DNA from 3 places in the Companilactobacillus farciminis KCTC 3681 genome. Region 2 is predicted to be linked to each of the others. Evidence: predicted binding sites of a transcription regulator. Region 2 holds the regulator's gene; each other region holds the start of a gene.

Region 1 (7,090 bases), 1.2 Mb from region 2:
GTCAAATTAGGTTGGCAAGTTTATTTCAATCACTTGATGCCTTTAATGGGAAAGGTTTTTGCTAAAAGTAAGTCGGAATATCAGTATTTGGACGACTCAGTTAATAAATTCGTTAGTATCAAACAGCTAGCGCAGATGATGCAAGATACAGGTTTTGACGATATTGAAGTCTCTGACTTAATGTTGAAGGCTGCCGCGATTCATTCCGCAAGAAAATAGACACGAAAAAAGAACACCCGGGGAAGGTGTTCTTTTAATTTTTAGGGGATTAAATATATATGTTATAGGGGGGATGAGATGAGATTTCGTATCTCTCATCTACAATTAATACTATACTTAATAAGTGTGAACCAAATATTTTGAAATTGTGAAGAAAATGTGAAGATTAGTTTTTTTATAAAAAAAGCTGCATTTATCATGATGTAGCAAGCTAACAATCCAAATCAGGAGTGATCTTTATGTCAAATATTAGAGATGTTGCCAAACTTTCCAAGCATTCTGTTTCGACAGTTTCTCGAGTTATCAATGATCGAGGTTATGTTGCTGCCAAAACTAGAGCTGAGATTATTGATGCTATGGAAGAATTAGATTATCACCCTAACGATGTTGCCCGTGCTTTAAGTACTGGTCAAACGCATACGGTTGGGGTTGTTTTGCCATACATTAATATCCCATATTTTCAAAAACTAGTCGCTGCGATCACTCGAGTAGCATTCAAGGAAGACTATCAAGTGATTTTATTGCCATCTGATTATAACGAAGAAAATGAGATTAAATATTTGGAAATGCTAAAGCACCACGCTTTTGATGGGATTATTTTTACTTCCCGAGCTATTTCTTTTGAAAAAATTCTCGAATACAAACAGTATGGACCTATCACTTGTTGTGAAGATACCTTTGATTACCCAATTTCTTGCGCTTATACGAATCGGGGCCAGTCATTTATTGATGTTTTCGAAGTTTTGCAACAACATAATTTTGACCATATCGGCGTTACAGTCAGTCGTAAAGAATCTTCAAGCCAGTCGACTAAATTAATTAAACACGCTTACCACCAAGTTTTTGATAAGAAAATCGATCAAGACCACGTCTACAATAAAGCCAAAGATTTCAAAGGCGGCAATCTCGGTGCCCAATATTTATTAGAGCAAGATCCTGACTTACAAGTGATTTTTGCTAATAGCGATCAAGTTGCAGCTGGAGTAATTCAACAATTAATTAAGATGAAGAAAAGAATTCCAGTTATCGGTCAAGAAGATTTGGATTACAGTCGTTTGATGGATTTTTCAACAGTTGATCATAAATTGACTGAAATTGGTGAATATGCTTTTTGGTCTATCTTTGAAAAAGATGTTGTGAAGAAGATGATTCCTTCAGAATTGATTTTACGTGGATCATTAAAAGAAAAATAAACAAGCAAAAAGGGCATCCTTAATCAGAAAGGATGCCCTTTTTAGGGGATTTTTTTGTTATAGGGGGGAAGATAAAAGTATAGTCATCTTTTATCAATTTTTGATTTGTTACAGGCTTATCAGAAAATAGTTTAAATATTCTTTATTACGTAAATCATGGATAGCCCTGTTTATAGATAAGTCTCTTTTAATTTTATAAATTCTTAAGTCCTTTTGTAGTAAATGAATACTACATCCCATGAGAGTAGAAAAATACCACTCTGCATATATCAGTATAGCTTATTTTATGTATAACTACTACTAGCAGATACCTAAAATACATAAAAAAACACCTCGGGGAAAGGTGTTTTTTAAATTAGGGGATTAAATATATATATGTTATAGGGGGTGAGAAAAGGGATTTATTACATCTCTCATCTACAAGTTATATAGTACTTTATTAATATGAAAAATGTATTTATAAAATGTGAAGAAATTGTGAAGGTATAATTGAAATTGTGCTCCAGACTAGATCCTGGTTTTATTCTTTATTTCTTTGCTATGGAGGACGGAATGCTACAATAAAAAAAGAAGTCCGACCGTGCCGAACCAAACTCGGTAAGTCAGACTCCACTGAAAAGTCGAAGTTAAATTGATATTTTAGAAAACATTAGTCAATATCAATGTGATGTCCTGATTCAACTTTCTTTTCCAATTTTGGAAGGTCAACTTCTAGAACACCCTTGTCATAAGTAGCTTTGATACTCTTTGAATCAACTGCTGGCAAGTGATATTGTCTCATGTAACGGCCACTTGAACGTTCACTCATAATCATGTCGCCGTTCTTATCGTTGTGGTCGTTAAAGCTATCACGATGACCACTGATTGTTAGTACGTCATTTTCATAATTGATGTCGATATCTTTCTTATCAAAATCAGGCATATCTACATGAACCTCGTAGTTTTTATCGGTTTCTTTAATATCAGTCTTCAATGTTGAATCTTCTGGGAAATTGTTGTCAAATATGGATGGAAAATTGTTCATCCAAGAATCATTGTTGAACCAATTTCTCATTAAATTGTTACGATCCATAATTTCATTTGTCATACTGTGTTACTTCCTTTCCCTTCATTACAAATACATTGTAAGACCGATTTAGGTGAAGATTCAAGAATTTAGCACTCTAGATTGCCGAGTGCTAAAATTAGAAAAAGTTCTATAAATAATAAATTATTTTATGTGATATAATTAACATGAAAAAAAGAGGGTTAGTTAAATGACTAAACTAATTTTGAAACGTATCTACGACAAGGAATTACCAGAAGGCTATCGAATTTTAATTGATCGTCTATGGCCACGTGGAATGTCTAAGGTCAGAGCCAAACTTGATCTTTGGGCAAAGCAGATTGCCCCGTCAGCAGAATTGAGAAAATGGTTTGGACACGATCCTGAAAAATATACTGAATTCAAGAAAAGATACTTGGAGGAAATTGATCAGAATCCCTATACACCTGAATTCCTAGCGGAAATCAAGTCAGCTTTGCAAAAACAAGATGTTTTGATTCTATACAGTGCTAAAGACGAAGAACATAATAATGCGGTAGTTCTCATGGAATATCTAAATAAAAAAATTTAAATATTGTAAATGAGGGTAGCTAACGAAATGGAAGAGTTCGATTTACAGTCTTTATTATCTAGCAATGAAAAATTAATAATACGCCTGCTGCAGTCATATGCTCAAACTAATGACATAGCGGTTTTTGTTCTGGGGAATGATGACCACTTGCAAGCAGGCATTTTTGGCGAGCTTTCAGAAAGCGCTTTATTGATCCGAAAAGATAAAAAAGCGGATTTATCCAAATTAAGTGTTAATAAATACAAGTATCATATTGAATACGCTGATTCGCCAATTCGGATTTCACAATTAAACCAAAGAGTCGGCAAGATTTGCGTGGCTAAGGATACACCTGAAGCTAGTCCCAAGCGATTGGATTTAATGCAGAAATTGAATGATCAGGTGGTCTACTTGCGTTGTATGGTTGAAGGAATATCCAAGCTAATTATTGAAAATCGTGGCATCGATGACTTTATTATTAAATATGCTTTAGATGTCAATGATGCTATAGATGATTTAGACGACAGCGACGGCAAAGCTTTGCAACAAATCAAGACGATGTCGACGTCAAATGCTTCCATTATTTCTGCAATAGAGTATATTGATAGTAACTTAGATAAAAGATTAACGTTGGATCAAGTTTCAAGTAAGGTTTATCTATCAGATTATTATTTTAGTAAACTGTTTAAGCGAGAGACGGGATTGAGCTTTTCAGTCTACTTGAATGCACGTAAGATTCAAAAAGCTATGCTCTTATTAAAAGAATCCGATAAGAGTATCAATGATATTTCCGATTCCTTAGGTTTCACTAGATTGAGCTATTTTAGTCAAACCTTTAAGAAATATACTGGGGTGGCACCAACGAAATATCGTACCGAGGGTAATAATTAGAATAATTATTAAAAAAAATTGAGGTAATCTTCTTAAATACAAGAGAAGATTGCCTTTTTTTATTAAAAATATTGTAGTAAGATTTAAGCTTAGTGTAATTCATTTTACGCAAATTAAGGGGTAAATTTTCATGAAAAATGTCTTTAAAAAGGAATCGGTAGCAACATATTTAAAAGCTGATTCTAGACTTACCAAGACTCTTGGTGCAAGGGATTTATTGTCACTCGGTATCGGAGCGGTTATTGGTACAGGTATCTTTATTTTGCCGGGACATGAAGCGGCGTTACACGCTGGACCGGCAGTTACAGTTGCGTTTTTGATTGCGGCGATTGTTTCCGGGTTCGTCGGGATGGCGTATGCGGAATTTTCATCAGCTATGCCAGTAGCCGGATCAGCGTATTCGTTTGGAGCGGTCATTTATGGCGAAATTATTGGCTGGATTCTTGGCTGGGCTTTGATTTTGGAGTATTTCTTGACAGTTTCTGCTGAAGCAGTTGGATTTGCTTCGTATTTCAACAACAATATCTTAGGAGCCTTTGGGGTTCACATGCCAAAGTTCTTAGCGGCTGGACCTTTGGAAGGTGGAGTTATTAATATTTCAGCGACTTTGATTGTTTTGTTGATAGCGTTCATTATCCTGCAAGGTGCTAGTTTGTCGAAAAAAGTCGAGAACGTGGCGGTATTGATCAAAGTAGCGATTATTATTTTGTTCATCATCGTTGGAGCTTTTTATATCAATACTAAGAATTACGTACCATTCTATCCTAAACAGTTCCACACTGAACCATTTGGAATGGGTGGAATTTCCACTGCTACAGCGACAGTCTTCTTTGCCTTCGTTGGTTTCGATGCTTTAGCAGCCAATTCTGCAGAAACTATCAATCCCAAAAAAGATGTCGTTCGTGGGGTTTTAGGTACCGTGGTCGTGGCAGTTATTTTGTACGTTGGTTTCTCCTTTGTCTTAACTGGAGTGGTCAATTATAAAGAATTAAACGTTGATGATCCGGCTGCCTATGCTTTGAAAGTAGTTCACTTGGATACTTGGAATAAATTGATTACTATTGGCGCTTTAGTGGGAATTTTCACGTCATTATTAACGATGTTCTTTGGTGGCTCACGTTTGGTTTATGCCTTAGGACGTGACGGTTTGTTGCCAGAAAAGATGGGTGAAGTTGATGAAAAATTCTCTGTGCCTAGAAATGCTGTTCTATTGGCAATGGTCGTTCAGGCTTTCTTTGCTGGATTAGTACCATTGACGGAGTTGACTTCCTTGATCAATGCCGGAACTTTGTTGGCCTTTGTCTTCATATCGTTTGGAATAATCCCCTTGCGAAGAAGAAAAGATATTCCCAATGACGGGTTCAAGATGCCTTGGTATCCAGTCTTGCCAATCTTTGCCGGACTTGCCAGTATCTATTTCTTATTCATGTTGCCAACGATTTCTAAAATCAGTGTTGGTCTTTGGATCACTATTGGAATTATTGTCTATTTCGTTTACGGATTAAAACATTCAAAATTACAAAATAAATCACATTAATTAGAAGATAACCGATAGAAGCTTATTCTATCGGTTATTTTTTGAAAATGAATATTAGAGAAATACACTTTTTATTAGAAAAACTCTTTTTTTAACAAAAACATTGTAGTAGAATTTTTACTTAATTAGTTGCTTTCGAGAGGAAGAATTTTTGTGAAGGATATTTTTAAAAAACAATCAGTAGATAATTATTTAAAAGTAGATGCTAGACTGACCAAAAGTTTAACAGCGAAAGACTTATTAGCATTAGGAATTGGGGCCATTATCGGAACTGGTATTTTTATTTTGCCAGGACACGAAGCAGCATTACATGCGGGACCGGCAGTTGCCATTGCTTTCTTGATTTCAGGTATCGTAGCCGGAGTTGTCGGGATGGCTTATGCAGAATTTGCGGCCGCTATGCCAGTGGCTGGATCAGCGTATTCGTATGGTTCCGTCATTTATGGTGAAGGAATCGGTTGGATTCTCGGTTGGGCCTTGATTTTGGAGTATTTCTTGTCGGTATCCGCTCAATCAGTCGGATTTGCATCGTATTTTAATAACAATATCCTCGGAGCTTTCGGAATTCATCTGCCTAAGTTTTTATCCGCAGGTCCACTAGAAGGTGGGGGAATCAACCTCTCAGCCGTTTTGATCGTTTTGATAATTGCCTTTGTGATTGCTCACGGAACTAGTCTCTCGAAAAAAGTCGAAAATGTTGCGGTTGTTATCAAAGTCACAATTATTGTTTTATTTATTTTGGTTGGAGCGTTGTACATCAAAACTAAAAATTACGTTCCATTCTATCCACAAGAATTTCGTACTTCTCCCTTTGGATTAGGTGGCCTATCAACTTCAGCAGCGACGGTTTTCTTTGCTTTCATCGGATTTGATGCTTTAGCTTCTAATTCAGCAGAAACCATCAATCCTAAAAAAGACGTTGCCAAAGGAATCTTAGGTACAGTCTTTATCGCCATTATTTTGTACGTGGCATTCTCATTAGTTTTGACCGGAATCGTTAACTATAAACAACTAAACGTCGATGATCCGGCAGCGTATGCGTTGAAAGTTATTCATCTAAATACTTGGAATAAATTGATAACTATAGGCGCTCTGGTCGGAATCTTTACCGCTTTAGTGACTCTGTTCTTCGGTGGGTCTAGATTAGTTTATGCTCTAGGACGTGACGGTTTATTGCCAAGCAAGATGGGCGAAGTCGATATGAAATACGCCGTGCCAAAGAATGCGATTATCGTTGCTACAGTCGTGCAAGCCTTTTTCGCTGGTTTAGTACCATTGACTGAATTGACTTCGTTGATCAATGCCGGAACCTTGTTGGCTTTTACCTTCATATCATTTGGAATTATTCCTTTGCGCCATCGTAAAGATATCCCTAACAAAGATGGCTATAAGATGCCACTTTATCCTGTTTTGCCAGTTCTAGCCGGATTAGCTAGTTTGTATTTCTTGATAATGTTGCCAAAGTTATCAAAAATCACTGTAGTTATTTGGCTGATAATTGGTGTGATAGTGTACCTTACTTATGGTTTGAAACATTCTAAATTGCAAAAAAAATAACCTCCGATTGGAAGTTATTTTTTCTTACTCTTAGGAGCCTTTTGATTGTTGATCATGTGAATTATCAAGGTAACAATGATGGCACCGACTAAGACACC
Region 2 (7,090 bases):
ACCATAAGGTCCACCGTTAGTTCCGGCTTCACCTTGGCCCTCTAAGCGCATTTGTTGTCCGTCTTCAACACCAGCTGGTACTGTAACCTTCAATTCATGCTTTTCATTTACCTTACCTGAGCCTTGGCAAACGTTACACTTTTCTTTGATTTCCTTACCAGTACCATTGCAGACATCACAAACAACACGTGTACGCATACGACCAAGTGGAGTTTGACGATCAACTTCAACATAGCCTGAACCATGACATTTTGAACAAGTCTCTGGATGTGTTCCCGGCTTTGCACCAGAACCACCACAGGTAGAACACTCTTCCTCACGATTGTAAGAAATATTAGTCTTCTTACCAAAGACACCTTCTTCAAAAGTTAAGTCCATACGATATTGAAGATCGGAACCTTGTCTTGGGGCATTAGGATTTTGACGAGCAGCACCGCCGCCACCGAAGAATTGACTGAAGATATCTTCAAAACCACCGAATTGATCTCCAGCACCACCAGCGCCGAAGCCACCAAATCCTCCTTGGCCACCATTCATGCCGGCAGAACCATATTGATCATATTGCGCACGTTTTTGAGGATCTTTTAGAATTTCATAAGCGGAATTAACTTCCTTAAACTTCTCTTCAGCATCAGGAGCCTTATTCAAATCGGGGTGATACTTTTTAGAAAGTTTACGAAATGCTTTTCTTATATCGTCATCAGAAGCGTTTTTATCAACGCCTAGTACGTCATATGGATTTTTATCTGCCATTAAATCACCTTTATGCGACAGGACTTTTACGTCCTATTCCTTTTTAACGCTCAAAAGAGCAGTTATTGTTCTTACTATACCATAACTGGTTTTAGTAATTAAACCACTGCTCTTTATCACAATTATTATTTCTTGTCTTTATCAGGATCTACTTCGGAAAAGTCACCGTCAACTGTATTGTCGTCTGACTTCTTGCCATCAGTTGAACCTGTACCAGTAGCACCATTATCGCCACCAGCTTGTTGTTGTGCTTGTTGAGCTTGTTGATAAAGTTTTACAGACAAGTCTTGAACGATCTTGTTCAAATCGTCACGTTTCTTCTTCATGTCTTCAAGGTCACCTGAGTCTTGAGCTTTCTTCAAAGCATCACGAGCATCTTGGGCTTTCTTGATTTCATCGTCAGAAACTTTACCCTTAACGTCTTTTAGAGTCTTGTCAGTTGCGAACAATGTTTGTTCAACGTCATTCTTAACATCGACTTCTTCCTTACGTTTGTTATCTTCTTCTTCGTGTTCCTTAGCTTCCTTCATCATTTGGTCGATTTCTTCATCGCTCAAACCTGATGAACTCTTGATAGTAATCTTTTGTTCCTTGTTTGTTCCCATATCCTTAGCAGATACATTAACGATACCGTTCTTATCAATATCGAATGTAACTTGGATTTGAGGTACACCACGAGGTGCAGCAGGAATATCTGTTAATTGGAAACGACCTAAGGTCTTGTTGTCGGCAGCCATTGGACGCTCACCTTGAAGAACGTGGATATCAACAGCACTTTGGTTATCAGCAGCAGTTGAGAAGACTTGTGACTTGCTTGTTGGGATAGTTGTATTTCTATCGATCAACTTAGTGAAGACACCACCCATAGTTTCGATACCAAGTGATAGTGGAGTAACATCTAGTAGAACAACGTCTTTAACATCACCAGAGATAACACCACCTTGGATAGCAGCACCAAGAGCAACGGCTTCGTCAGGGTTGATTGAGTGGTCTGGAGCTTTGCCAGTCCATTTAGCAACAGCATCTTGAACAGCAGGAATACGTGTTGAACCACCATTTAGGATAACCTTGTCGATGTCTGAAGTAGTTAAGTTAGCATCCTTCAAAGCATTGTCAACAGGGATCTTTGTTCTTTCAACTAGGTCTGAAGTCAATTCATCGAACTTAGCACGTGTCAATGTTTCTTCCAAGTGAAGTGGGCCATTAGCACCTGATGAAATAAATGGAAGACTGATTGATGTTTGAGCAACACCTGATAAGTCTTTCTTAGCTTTTTCAGCAGCATCCTTTAATCTTTGAAGAGCCATCTTGTCTTGACTCAAATCAACGCCATTTTCAGCCTTGAATTGTTCAACTAGCCAGTCGATGATCTTTTGGTCAAAGTCATCACCACCAAGACGTGTATCACCATTTGTTGAAAGTACTTCGAAGACTCCATCACCTAATTGAAGTACAGAAACATCAAATGTACCACCACCAAGGTCATAAACAAGGATCTTTTCGTCACCCTTGTCGTTATCTAGACCATAAGCAAGAGCTGAAGCTGTTGGTTCGTTAACGATACGTTGAACGTTCAATCCAGCAATCTTACCGGCATCCTTAGTAGCTTGTCTTTGTGAATCGTTGAAGTATGCAGGAACTGTAATAACAGCATCTGTAACTTTTTCACCTAAGTAGTCTTCTGAGAACTTCTTGATGTGTTGCAAGATGAAAGCTGAAATTTCTTGTGGTGTGTATGACTTGCCGGCTACAGTAACTTTGTAACCTGCTTCACCCATGTGACGTTTGATTGATGAAACTGTATCAGGGTTTGTGATAGCTTGTCTTTTGGCAACTTCACCAACTTGAATTTCACCATCTTTAAATGCAACAACTGAAGGAGTTGTTCTTGCACCTTCTGGGTTTGTAATAATCTTTGGAGAACCGCCTTCCAAAACGGCTACAGCAGAGTTTGTAGTACCTAAATCAATACCAATAACTTTAGACATAAACCTAAACCTCTTTTTAATTTTTTATTTACTAATTATTGTGCAACGACAACCATTGCTGGACGTAAGACACGGTCTTCAAGTTTGTATCCCTTTTGAAGGACTTGAACAACGGTATCTTTCTTGTGGTCATCATCAGCTGGAACAGTTTGAACAGCTTGAGCAACTGCAGGATCAAACTTCTCACCTACATTGTCGATAGCTTTGACATGGTTGTCTTCCAATGCTTTAACCATGTGTTGTTGAACCATCTCGATACCCTTCTTCAATTGCTTGCTTGAGTCATCTGTGGCTTCAACATTCAAAGCACGTTCCAAATTATCCAAAACGGGAAGAATTTCAGTAGCTAGCTTTTGTCCGTCATATTTAAGCATACCAGCAACTTCTTTTTTATGACGATTATTCATATTTTGAATTTCAGCTTGGCTTCTTAAGAACTTGTCTTCCAAGTCCGCATTCTTGGCATTAAGATCTTTGATCTCTTTGTCTTTTGGATCTTGTTTTTCAGCTGTTTTCTTTTCAGCTTTTTTATCAGTCTTTGAAGTTTCTTCTTTAGCAGTCTTCAAATCTTGATCTTTTTGTTTATCTGCCATTACTTCCTCCTAAATTTCAAGAATCATCATACCTTGAATAATAATCAATCAACCTTTTCGCTAATTCAACTCTAAATTCGCCTAACAAACCAATCAATTGCGAATAATGCATCGTAGTTGGGCCAAGTAAGGCAATGACGCCTTTACCGTGATGTCCAACATCATAATTAGCAGTAATGATACTGTAATTCTTCAATGCATCACTACCTAATTCGCTTCCTAAACGAACTTTTATTCCATCATCTAAAATCGATGGATCTAACAGTTTTCTCAAATCGTTGCTTTGATTAATTATCGAGAACAACGACTGAACCTCTGACATATCGTCACTATTAGCATAATTCAAAAGATTCAATTGACCGTCGACATAATACTTCTCTGATTCAGCCTTCTTAAAGAGTGAATCCATCATATCCAACAAACCATCAGTTGAATACATATATTCGGAAAGAATTGCTGGGACATCGCTGTGAAGCATTCGAAGGACTTTATTCAAAGGTTGTCCAACTAATTTATCATTCACGATGTTGACGATTTTTTCAATTAATGAAGTATCAAAATCATCATCGACAGTATAAATATTATTTTCTACATTATTATCACTTGTGACAATGATTGCCATAAGTTGATGTGCATTCAATGGGACGATTCTAAATCCAGTCAAACGAATCGAACTGCTTTCAGGTCCCAAAGTAATTGCGGTGTAGCTAGTTAAATGAGATAAGATCTTGGCGGATTGTTCGATAATATCACCGATTTGATGATATGTTTTACCGAAATCCTCGTCAATTCTTTGAGCTATATCTTGTGGCACACTAGTTGGTTGTACCAGATGATCGAGATAATAGCGATATCCCATTGCCGAAGGAATTCGACCTGAAGAAAGATGGGTCTTCTCGAGGTACCCAACTTCTTCGAGCATTGCCATTTCATTTCTGATTGTCGCAGAACTTACATGAAATGGTAATTCGTTCATCAATGTCTTCGACCCAACCGGCTGGCCGGTATCTGTAAATATGCGCACGACTTCTCTCAAGATTGCATCTTGACGTTGTGATAGCATTATACCGTCCTCCTTTTTAGCACTATTCATACCTGAGTGCTAACAATGTAAAATATAACAATCTATCCTAATAGTGTCAAGTATGCACGCTCAATTTCCATAATTATTTCCATAACTGACCTTTTTTATAAACAATGAAAAAGAGAACCTCTTGGCTTACACCATAAGTCCTCCATCTATAAAACTTTTAAAGAATTGCTTTTATCTAATTCTAACTGTTTGATCAAGCCTTCTGCACCATCGAACTTCACTTCGCCACGAAGATACTTGACCCATTCGATCACAACCGGTTGACCATAAATATCCTGATTAAAGTCAAAGATATTCGACTCGATCGTAATACCGGTATTCTCTTTGAACGTTACGTTATAACCAACTGAGGTCATCGAATTGTACCAAACGCCAGCTACTTTTATTTTAGTAGCATAAACGCCGATTGACGGAATCAATTGATCTCCATCGACTGCAATGTTAGCTGTTGGATAACCGAGTGTGCGACCACGTTGCAATCCGTGAATGACCTTACCTTGATTTTGGTAATTGTAGCCTAAAAATTTATTGGCTTCAGAGATTTTGTCACTAGTGATGAACTCTTTGATAGCACTGGAACCAATCTTTTGATCATTGATCAATTGTTCTGGCACCATAACAGTTTCAAAATTACCTTTAGAATAATTAGGTAGATTAGCCATGTTAGCAACATCTTTTTTACCATAAGTGTAGTCAAAACCGGCAACAACGTATTTAGCTTTGAGGTCGATCATGTATTGATCCACGAATTCTTGTGGCTTAAGGTGGGCGAAATCAGGCGTGAACTTCACAAAATAAAGATAGTCCACTCCTAATCCTTCAACTAGCTGAGCTTTACGGCTTCTCGTTGAAAGATATTTAAAATTAGTTTCGTGTTGATAAACAGTTCTAGGTGATCGATCAAAGGTCAAGAGGATTGATTTCAAATTATGCTCTTTAGCTAATCTCACACCCGTCTTGATAACCTTTTGATGTCCTAAATGTACCCCGTCAAAAAAGCCCATGATCAACACTGTTGCTTCGGCTGGCAATTGCTCTTTTTTTAGCGGATGTTTAACATTAATAATCTGCATAATTACCCTCTTTTACTTATTGTTCAATAACATCAAATCTGGAATCCACATATTTCTAACTTTATCATACTTGTAAAGTGCTTTGGTTACGCCATCTCTTTGGACACGTAATTGTTTAGTTTTGTCAGAGTCAACGTCTTTTTCTTCTAAAAATCCCCCATGACTGACACGAACATCCCACTGTTCATCGTTCAATTCTAAACTAGGCACCTCTTTTAAAACTTCATCGATCGACTTCAAGAAATGATAATCATCTTTTTCCATCATCTCTTCAATTTGACCTAAGGTAAAAGTCTCTTCAATTGGAAAACCAGCACTTTTTACTCGCGTCAATTGCGACATAAAGGCAGGATATCCTAATAATTTACCAAATTCTACAGCTAAAGTTCTGACATAAGTTCCTTTAGAACATTTAACGTGAAATTTAATCGTTTGATAACCCGTTGTTTCGTCGAAACTAGGTTCTGAAGTCATTGAAAAGCTATAAATGTGAATTTGGCGAACTGGTCGTTCTACTTCGATACCAGCTCGAGCATACTCATAGAGTTTCTTACCATTCACACGAACAGCTGAAAACATTGGTGGAATCTGCTTTAAGTCCCCGGTCATTTGTTCAAAAGTCTGCTCTAATTCTTCATTAGTGAATGGCTTTGACAATTTCTTTTCCTCAACAGTTTCGCCTTCACGGTCTTCAGTAGTCGTTGAACGTCCAATAGTGATTTCTCCGGCATATTCTTTAGGAGAGCCCGTCAAAGTGTTTACCAGCTTCGTTGCTTGTCCAACGCAGATTGGCAAAACTCCATCAACCAACGGATCCAAAGTTCCTGTGTGGCCAATTTTTCTCGTGTGCAAGATTTTTCTTAATTTATATACATAGTCCGAACTAGTTTGTCCGATTTCTTTATTTAATGGAATTACTCCGTCCATAACAAATCTCCATTTTTCGTAATATCATTAATAATTTTACTAGTCTTCCTTAACAATAGAAAGTTTTCCACAAAAAAACAGGCAAGAAAAAAATTCCCACCTGTTTTTTTTAACGATTAGCTTCGTCTTGGTGTAACTTAGCAATCAATTTATCAATCTTTTCTCCGTAACGAACTGATTGATCTTGCTTGAATTCGAGTTCAGGGACTTTGTACAAAGTTAACTTTTGACCTAATTCACGACGAATCAAGCCTTTAGCTTTATCTAGTCCTGCTTGAGTTTTTTCAACATCACTAGCTTTTTCAGATAGAATGCTGTAATAAATTGTGGCTTGTTGCAAATCACCGGTCATTTCGACACCTGTGACTGTAACGCCTTGAACTCTAGGATCTCTTACACGTTTAAGAAGAATATCGTTAACTTCTTTTTGAATTTCTTGTTCAACACGACCTATACGATGTTTTACCATGCTGTACCTCCATAATTATTTTCAAACTATCTCTAGTTTACTTGTCATCTTTTAATCATCACTGCTTGATTATATCACATTACTTGGCAATTCTTTTTGTTGAATAATTTGTCAAAAAAATAAAGTCAGAATGTTTCAACAGCATTCCGACTTTATTAGATAATTAACTATTTAACTGGAACTTGTTCCATAAC
Region 3 (7,090 bases), 330 kb from region 2:
AATTTCTTGCCAATGTCCATCTAAATCATTGAGTCCTAAAATGTAGTCGACATATTTGAAACCTAAGCTGTGAACTTCAGAGATAAGATTTTTGCGATGATTAGCGATTAAATCGGCACCATTTTGTTGAACCCAAGAAATTGTTTCCGTTCGAGAAGCTGTGGCGATAACTTTTAGTCCAGCCCAATGTGCTAATTGGGTGGCAATTGATCCGACACCACCAGAGCCATTGATAATTAAAATAGTTTTTTGTTGGTTGTTTTTATCGGTTGGGTCGATTTCTAATTGTTCAAAAATTACTTCCCAAGCAGTTAAAGAAGTTAGCGGCATGACAGCAATTTCAGCATCGGTTAAATTCTTAGGTGCATGACCAACGATTCTTTCATCGACTAGTTGGTATTCACTGTTACTGCCTGGTCGAATAAATGAACCAGCGTAAAAAACTTTTTCACCTTTTTGAAAGAGAGTAACATCTTCTCCAATTTCAGTGACAGTTCCGACAGCATCCCAGCCAATAACTTTAGGTTGAATAAGCTTTTTATGTCCACTTTTTCTGACGATAACATCGACTGGATTGACTGAGATAGCTGATATTTTGACTAATAGGTCGTGACCGTGAGCCTGTGGTATTGGTTCAGAAAATTCGATAAGACTGTTGGTATCCTGAATAGGTAAATGTTCTAAAAATCCGATAGCTTTCATAATAAGTTCCTCCTCGACAATTAGTATCGGCTCAGTGAAGAATCAAAACAATCGTGAAATTTTTGTTACTAGTAACGTGTTGTTCTGAATTTAAAAAAAGGGTAGTCTAGGAATAAATCGATGAGGAGAAAATTGATGCAAAGACACGTTTATGACTGTAACGACGGTTGTCCGGTGGAAAGCACTCTGCAAATTATTTCTGGCAAGTGGAAAAGTGTCATTATTTACCATCTACTTGATAAAAAAGTTTGTCATTTTGGGCAATTGCAGCATGAATTGAAAGATTGTTCAAGGAGGATGTTAGCTCTACAGTTAAATGATTTGGAAAAAGATGGAATTATTAAGAAAAATGTCTATCAATTCAATCCTCTAAAGACGGATTATCAATTGACGGAATTTGGTAAAACGCTAGAACCAGTGATTAATTCTATGGCCAGTTGGGGTAAAATTTATAATCAAAAAAGAAGCTAGACGACTTTTTACAGTTGTCTAGCTTTCTTTATCTTGGGAATGGTTAACAAACCTATTAAAACTATTAATAAGACTGTCGACATCCAAAGTAGAGGTCGATACATTTTTGGTTGAATTTGCGTAATTTGATAAGTAGCGTGTTGAAGGTTTTTGTTGGAATGGATAGTTATGAAACCTTCAGAACTACGACTGGCTTTAATTCTTTGTCCATTCAGTTTGATTTGATAGATCAATGAATTATAGCCATAAACTGGTAGAGTTATTTTTCCCTTAGGAACATTATCGGCGGTTAAAGTAATTGAGTTAACGTTAGTACTGTTGTGCTTTAGAGGAATCTCACGACCTTTAGTTACTCCCAGATGGCCATTTATTAAGTAAACGATTCGTGGATCTAAACTCAACCCGTTAGTACCTTTAGCAAGTGGGACGGAATTAGGAGCGTAGTCGGGAATCAAAGTCCGTGAAAGGGTATCGCTGGTGATGCCGCTAGAGGTTACTTTGGCATAGCCGTTCAAACCAGTTGGGGTAGTGGAATTTTGCGTGATGACTGGTAGTTTAGCCGTTTTATGATATTGAGCCTGAAAGCCAGTATAGCCAGCCATTAAATAAGATAAAATCGTTACTCCAAAAAATATTTTACGAGCTGTCTTTGAACTGAAATTAATTAGTATCAAAATTATCGGTATGATTCCTAAAAAGGGAGCGAAGCGCCAGGCAGCGTTTTGGAAGTTGTTGATAATCGGTAATTTTCCTAACAAGTTCCAGGGAACGATATTGCTAGAAAGTAAGATCAAAACGATTTCGACGCTGAGCCAAGGTAGTAATTGTCTTAATTTTTGTCGGTTGAATTTGAAAATCACGATCAACAACAAAATAATTGAGAGCCAAGAAATCGTCGATTTAGTATTCCAACGTGAAGTCCAAAAGATTTGCCAGAGACTGAGACTGTCGACGTGTCCTAATCCAAACGGTGACAATAATCCGGTCTGCGAGATTTTCATTAGTCGATACAAAATCGGAGCGCAAAGGATAACAGTGAGTCCGGCCGCAATAATCAAATTGAGCCAAGCTAAATAGTTTTTCTTGATAATAGTGTTTATAATCAAAAATATTCCCGCGACTATCGTGATAACAACGGCACTGAGTAAGTGTGAACCGATGACCCAAAACATAAACAGAGCAGTTTTAATGATTAAAGGTGGATCGATTTTTTCACTTTCGATGGCTTCTTTGAGTGTAAAGAAGATTGGAAAGGCAAAAATCATCACTAAAGCAGTACCCGTCTGCATTTCGTTGACGAGGTCTTTTAAAACTGAGCCCGAGAGCGTAAAAATTGTTGCTGCTAAAATGGCATTACGGCTGTCGAAACGTTTGTTTATGGATAAGAAAGTCACGATAAACCCGAGCCCAGCAATGAGAGCTTTGATAGCAATGATTTGGTGAATCGGGGTTAAGAAGTTAGTCAAAAAGACAAACGGCCACAAAGTAATATCGGGATACATTCCGTTGATGGCCTGCCCAGTATTAAAGAAACTGTTGAAGTTAACCCAGCTAGGCAATTGATGTTGCTGAAAGGCTAGTCTAATTTCATAGATTCGCTCTGAATGAAAAAAAGTATCATAAAGCGAAACCATGTAGTTAAAGTGAAACTGCCAAATAGTCCAAGCTAATAAAATAATAAAAAAGAATAAGGCGATAAAAGTAGTTTGCTTATGTGAGTTATTTTTTGAGTCCAAAATATTTCTCCTATAGATAAATAATCCAGACCTTAATTATACTTCAATTGTTAAAAACAAAAAAATAGCCCACGACGAAAAGTCATGAACTAAAATTATTATTTGCTAGCTTTTTTGGTGTTCTTGATCATAAAGGCAAAGATAAGGCCGATAACTTCTATTACGAAGAAGAATGCAAAGACTCTTTGATAACCAATTAAACCATCGTTAGCAGGTAAGTGATGATTTTGGTTAGTAATTACCAGAATCAATGTCGCTAAACTGACACCAAGTGACCCAAATAGTTGTCGAGCAGTTGTGATGATAGCTGTTCCGTGTGGAATCAAGTCCTCTGGTAGTGAATTACCACCGAGTGTAGTTGCAGGCATCATAACGAAGGCATTGCCACCTTCAATTAAAATAGCAATCAAAATCATTGGTAACATGCTCAATTTGAAGTGGAGAATGAACAATAAGAACCAACCGACAGTGATCATTGACATACCAGTAATCAAAGTAGCTTTGAAGCCAATTTTATCAGCTAGACTACCCGTCAATGGGTTTAAAATACTCAAAACGATAGCGGGTGGGACTAGTGCCAAACCAGATTTTAAAACGGAAACGTGTAAAACATTTTGATAATAAAGTGGATAAATGATAGTTACGACGATCAATGAAATGTATGAAAAACCGGTCAAAATTGCGGCTAAGTCAAAGTTGAAATTCTTCATAACTTTCAAATCAAGTAGCGGTTCTTTTTTAGTCAATTGACGATGAACGAAAAGAACTGTCAAGACGATACTGATTACTAAAAGAATTGTTAAATTAGTACTCAAACTCTTAGTAGCTCCAGCTTGATTGACCACATAGAGCAAACCAATCAAACCGAGTAAGTAAATTGTTGAAATTAAATCCAAACTAGCTTTGTGACGTGGCATGACGTCTTTGATATTGAAGAGACCACTGATAAAAATTACGATCATGATCAATAAGAAGATGACGAATAATCCTTGCCATTTTAAAAAGTTCAAAACAATACCAGAAATAATTGGACCACTAGCTAAAGCAGACCCCATGACCAAACCGGCATAGCCCATGGTAGCACCACGTTTACTTTCCGGTGTGATGGTCAATAAAACCGACTGAAATGATGGGAATAAAACCCCAACACCAATAGCTTCTAAACCTCTACCGAGCATCGCCATAGGAAAGCTTTGAGCAGTGATGATAATCAAAGTACCCAGTGCAAAAATCCCAACAACGCTTAAAAAGATTTTTTTAAATGAAAAATTATTTAATAGCCAAGGACTGATGGGCATCATGATACACATGATCAACATAAAACCAGTTGTTAACCATTGAATCGTGGGTGCTGTAACGCCGAAAAATTTCATCAATGTTGGATAAGCCGTTGAAAGTGATGACTGACTGATCGACATCGTAAAGGTTCCCGACAGCAAAGTTATGATGAATAACTTCCGAGCAAGGCTATTTTGAATTTGACCCTTATTCATAGAAATATCCCTTCTTTGTAAAATCTAATACCAAATAAAGGATAGTCTAAATGAAAAAAGCTGTCCAACACAATGCCCGTAATACAGCGCTTTCAGGACTATTTTTTGTATAAATGAAAAACATTTTTAGTTAAGCCTAGATTTTTCGCCTGATACATATACCTACTAGCGATAGATGCATAGGGATGCCACTTGGAACATTTTTTCATTACGGCCGCTTTTTTGAAATTGTGAGTTTTGTAAACCCAGCTGTAACTTTGTAAGAAGGCTACGTCTTCAAATGGCAAAATATCTGGTCGATCTAGTGAAAAAATCAGAAACATCTTGGCAGACCAAACACCGATACCCTTGATTGTGGTTAAGCTGTCGATAACTTCTGAATCAGACATTTTTGAGTAATCTGAAAAAATTACTTTCTTTGTTAGAATTGCCGCTGTTAAGTTTTGAATGTAGTGCACTTTAGAGTGTGAGATACCGATACTTAATAATTGTTCATCGGATAAGCATTTAATTTTAGTTGGACAAATAAGGCCATCACATTCGTTTGTTAGACGAAGTGTTAATACTTGTGCGACCTTTTTTGAAAGCATTTGTTCAATAATCTGACTGACTAAAAAAGCGTAGGCATCAGTTTGCAGTTGATAATTTATTGGCCCCACCATTTGAATAACTTTAGCGAGGTGTTTGTCTTTTTTTATTAAATATTGAACTGAAAGAGAGTCTTGGTCTAAATGTTTTGAAATAGTCATTATTGCCTCCAAATCAGTTCAAGTATAAGAGGGAATGGGTATATTGAAACAAAAAAAATCTCCCCTTATCCAAAATGGATAAAGGAAGATTTTTGTAAAAGATTATTTGTCAGCTTTGTTTGTCATGATTTCATCAATCAAACCATAGTCTTTAGCTTCTTGGGCTGTCATGTAGTTATCACGATCAGTATCCTTTTGAAGTTTTTCGAATGTTTGACCTGAGTTGTCAGCCAAAATGTGATTTAATCTCTTTCTAGTCTTCAAGATTTCTTGGGCAGCAATTTCAATTTCTGTTTGTTGACCTTGAGCACCACCTAATGGTTGGTGAATGAGGACAGTTGAATTTGGTAGGGCAAAACGTTTGCCTTTTGTACCTGATGACAACAAGACACTACCCATTGAGGCAGCTAAACCAGTTGCGATTGTTTGAACATCAGATTTAACGAAATTCATAGTATCCATGATAGCTAATCCGTCGGTAACTGAACCACCGGGTGAGTTGATGTACATGGAAATATCCTTGTCTGAATCTTGAGCATCAAGGAAAAGTAGTTCAGCAATGACAGTGTTTGCCATTTGACTGTTAACTTCACCAGATAACATGATGATTCTGTCTTTTAATAATCTTGAGTAAATATCATAGGCACGTTCGCCACGTGAACTTTGTTCAATAACTGTAGGAACTAACATAAAATGCCTCCTGTTTTTAATTAGCACTCTTAATAGCACAGTGCTAATTTAGCATACAATATGTATCGGGTCAACAAACTAAGCTCGATAAATAAAAATATTTATTCAGTTGACTCCTGAACACGTTTTCTCATCAAAGAATCTTTGACTTTTGACCAAATAATGTGAAATACATACGCAGAAGCAAATGATAGTACCCAAGTCAATAAATAGCAAACGATAATGGCTAGGATAGGATTGATATTAACCAAATTTTTACCACCTAAGCGCCAGATGATCTGTAGCCAAAAGACGTTAGACAAGTAAGCTCGGTAAGCATAGGTTGCTAAAAAGTGAAATACTGGTAGGGCTTTGGAATTATCGTTGATGTGCTTGATAGCTAAAGTTGCAACTAAACCGATAATTAACAAAGCATATAGGGTCATCGAAGGTTTGTAATAAGGAGCATTAGCTAAGCTGACTGGATAGCCGAAATTAAAGAGTTCTTTGTTAGTCCAATAAAAGACAGCTATGAAGAGAATTACTAAAATAGGAAAAGACTTCTTCAAAAATGTTTCGAGTTTATCTCTAAACATCCAACTTAATACCCCAAAGATTCCGTAAATGACGAAGCTAATAAAGATTCGATCGAGTAAATACCAGCTTTGTTCGTGAGGTCCGTGGAAGACTTCTAAATCGTAAAATCCAATCCAAGCAGCAAAGAGAACGGTCGTGATAATTAAAGTCCAAATTCCACGCTTAGAATTATTTCTTACAAAATGAGCTAGTAGCCAGAAAAATGGCATTAAAATAATGAATTGTAGCATCATCGTGTTATACCACAAATGTGGTGCGGCATTACCATTGATAAAGTGCCAAATAAAAGAGCCAACATCGTGATACTGATTAACTTGTTGAACATTTGGCATGATTAGTAGGTAGGCTAAGGTCCACCAAATTGTGGGTACAAAAAGAGCAGACCATTGTTTTTTCAAATAGCCACCATAATTGGCCAAGGTATTTTGGTTAGTTGTTCTAGTCGTGGTATACAAGATACCAAAAATAAAGGCTGGAGCAGTGAACTTAACTAAGTTATAAATAATACCAATTGGCGTTTGATAGTTATAAGTTGGACTAGTTGCAAGAACTAGACTCAATACGGTCTGCATCATAACGGCAGTACAAGCGAAGACCTTCATGTAATCACCGATGTCGGCCGGGCTTGTAGTGTCTTTTTTTATTTTCATGTGAAACACTCCTCTTGTAAATT

Evidence for each region. The regulator HrcA, encoded in region 2, represses chaperone genes, less so after heat shock. The targets are predictions, from matches to a motif close to TTAGCACTCNNNNNNNNNGAGTGCTAA.
Region 1: LF20184_RS11655 (Hsp20/alpha crystallin family protein) is a predicted target of HrcA. The motif match lies at 2,568-2,594, and genes of this name have one in related genera.
Region 3: clpP (ATP-dependent Clp endopeptidase proteolytic subunit ClpP) is a predicted target of HrcA. The motif match lies at 5,862-5,888, and genes of this name have one in related genera.

What each region holds. Positions count from the first base shown of each region.
Region 1 covers NZ_CP017702.1:2,342,919-2,350,008, reverse strand. Annotated here, with positions in the region: gene ubiE (bifunctional demethylmenaquinone methyltransferase/2-methoxy-6-polyprenyl-1,4-benzoquinol methylase UbiE) at 1-219, shown strand, start outside; gene LF20184_RS11660 (LacI family DNA-binding transcriptional regulator) at 459-1,412, shown strand; gene LF20184_RS11655 (Hsp20/alpha crystallin family protein) at 2,062-2,499, opposite strand; gene LF20184_RS11650 (DUF488 domain-containing protein) at 2,669-3,028, shown strand; gene LF20184_RS11645 (helix-turn-helix transcriptional regulator) at 3,056-3,898, shown strand; gene LF20184_RS11640 (APC family permease) at 4,029-5,435, shown strand; gene LF20184_RS11635 (APC family permease) at 5,589-6,992, shown strand; gene LF20184_RS11630 (MeeY/MeeF family manganese export membrane protein) at 7,007-7,090, opposite strand, start outside.
Region 2 covers NZ_CP017702.1:1,160,849-1,167,938, reverse strand. Annotated here, with positions in the region: gene dnaJ (molecular chaperone DnaJ) at 1-753, opposite strand, end outside; gene dnaK (molecular chaperone DnaK) at 879-2,741, opposite strand; gene grpE (nucleotide exchange factor GrpE) at 2,777-3,334, opposite strand; gene hrcA (heat-inducible transcriptional repressor HrcA) at 3,351-4,397, opposite strand; gene ribF (riboflavin biosynthesis protein RibF) at 4,574-5,500, opposite strand; gene truB (tRNA pseudouridine(55) synthase TruB) at 5,513-6,427, opposite strand; gene rbfA (30S ribosome-binding factor RbfA) at 6,537-6,896, opposite strand; gene infB (translation initiation factor IF-2) at 7,064-7,090, opposite strand, start outside.
Region 3 covers NZ_CP017702.1:827,642-834,731, forward strand. Annotated here, with positions in the region: gene LF20184_RS03895 (zinc-binding alcohol dehydrogenase family protein) at 1-702, opposite strand, end outside; gene LF20184_RS03900 (winged helix-turn-helix transcriptional regulator) at 838-1,173, shown strand; gene LF20184_RS03905 (putative glycosyltransferase family protein) at 1,182-2,909, opposite strand; gene LF20184_RS03910 (DHA2 family efflux MFS transporter permease subunit) at 3,008-4,402, opposite strand; gene LF20184_RS03915 (DNA-3-methyladenine glycosylase family protein) at 4,501-5,151, opposite strand; gene clpP (ATP-dependent Clp endopeptidase proteolytic subunit ClpP) at 5,254-5,841, opposite strand; gene LF20184_RS03925 (acyltransferase) at 5,943-7,067, opposite strand.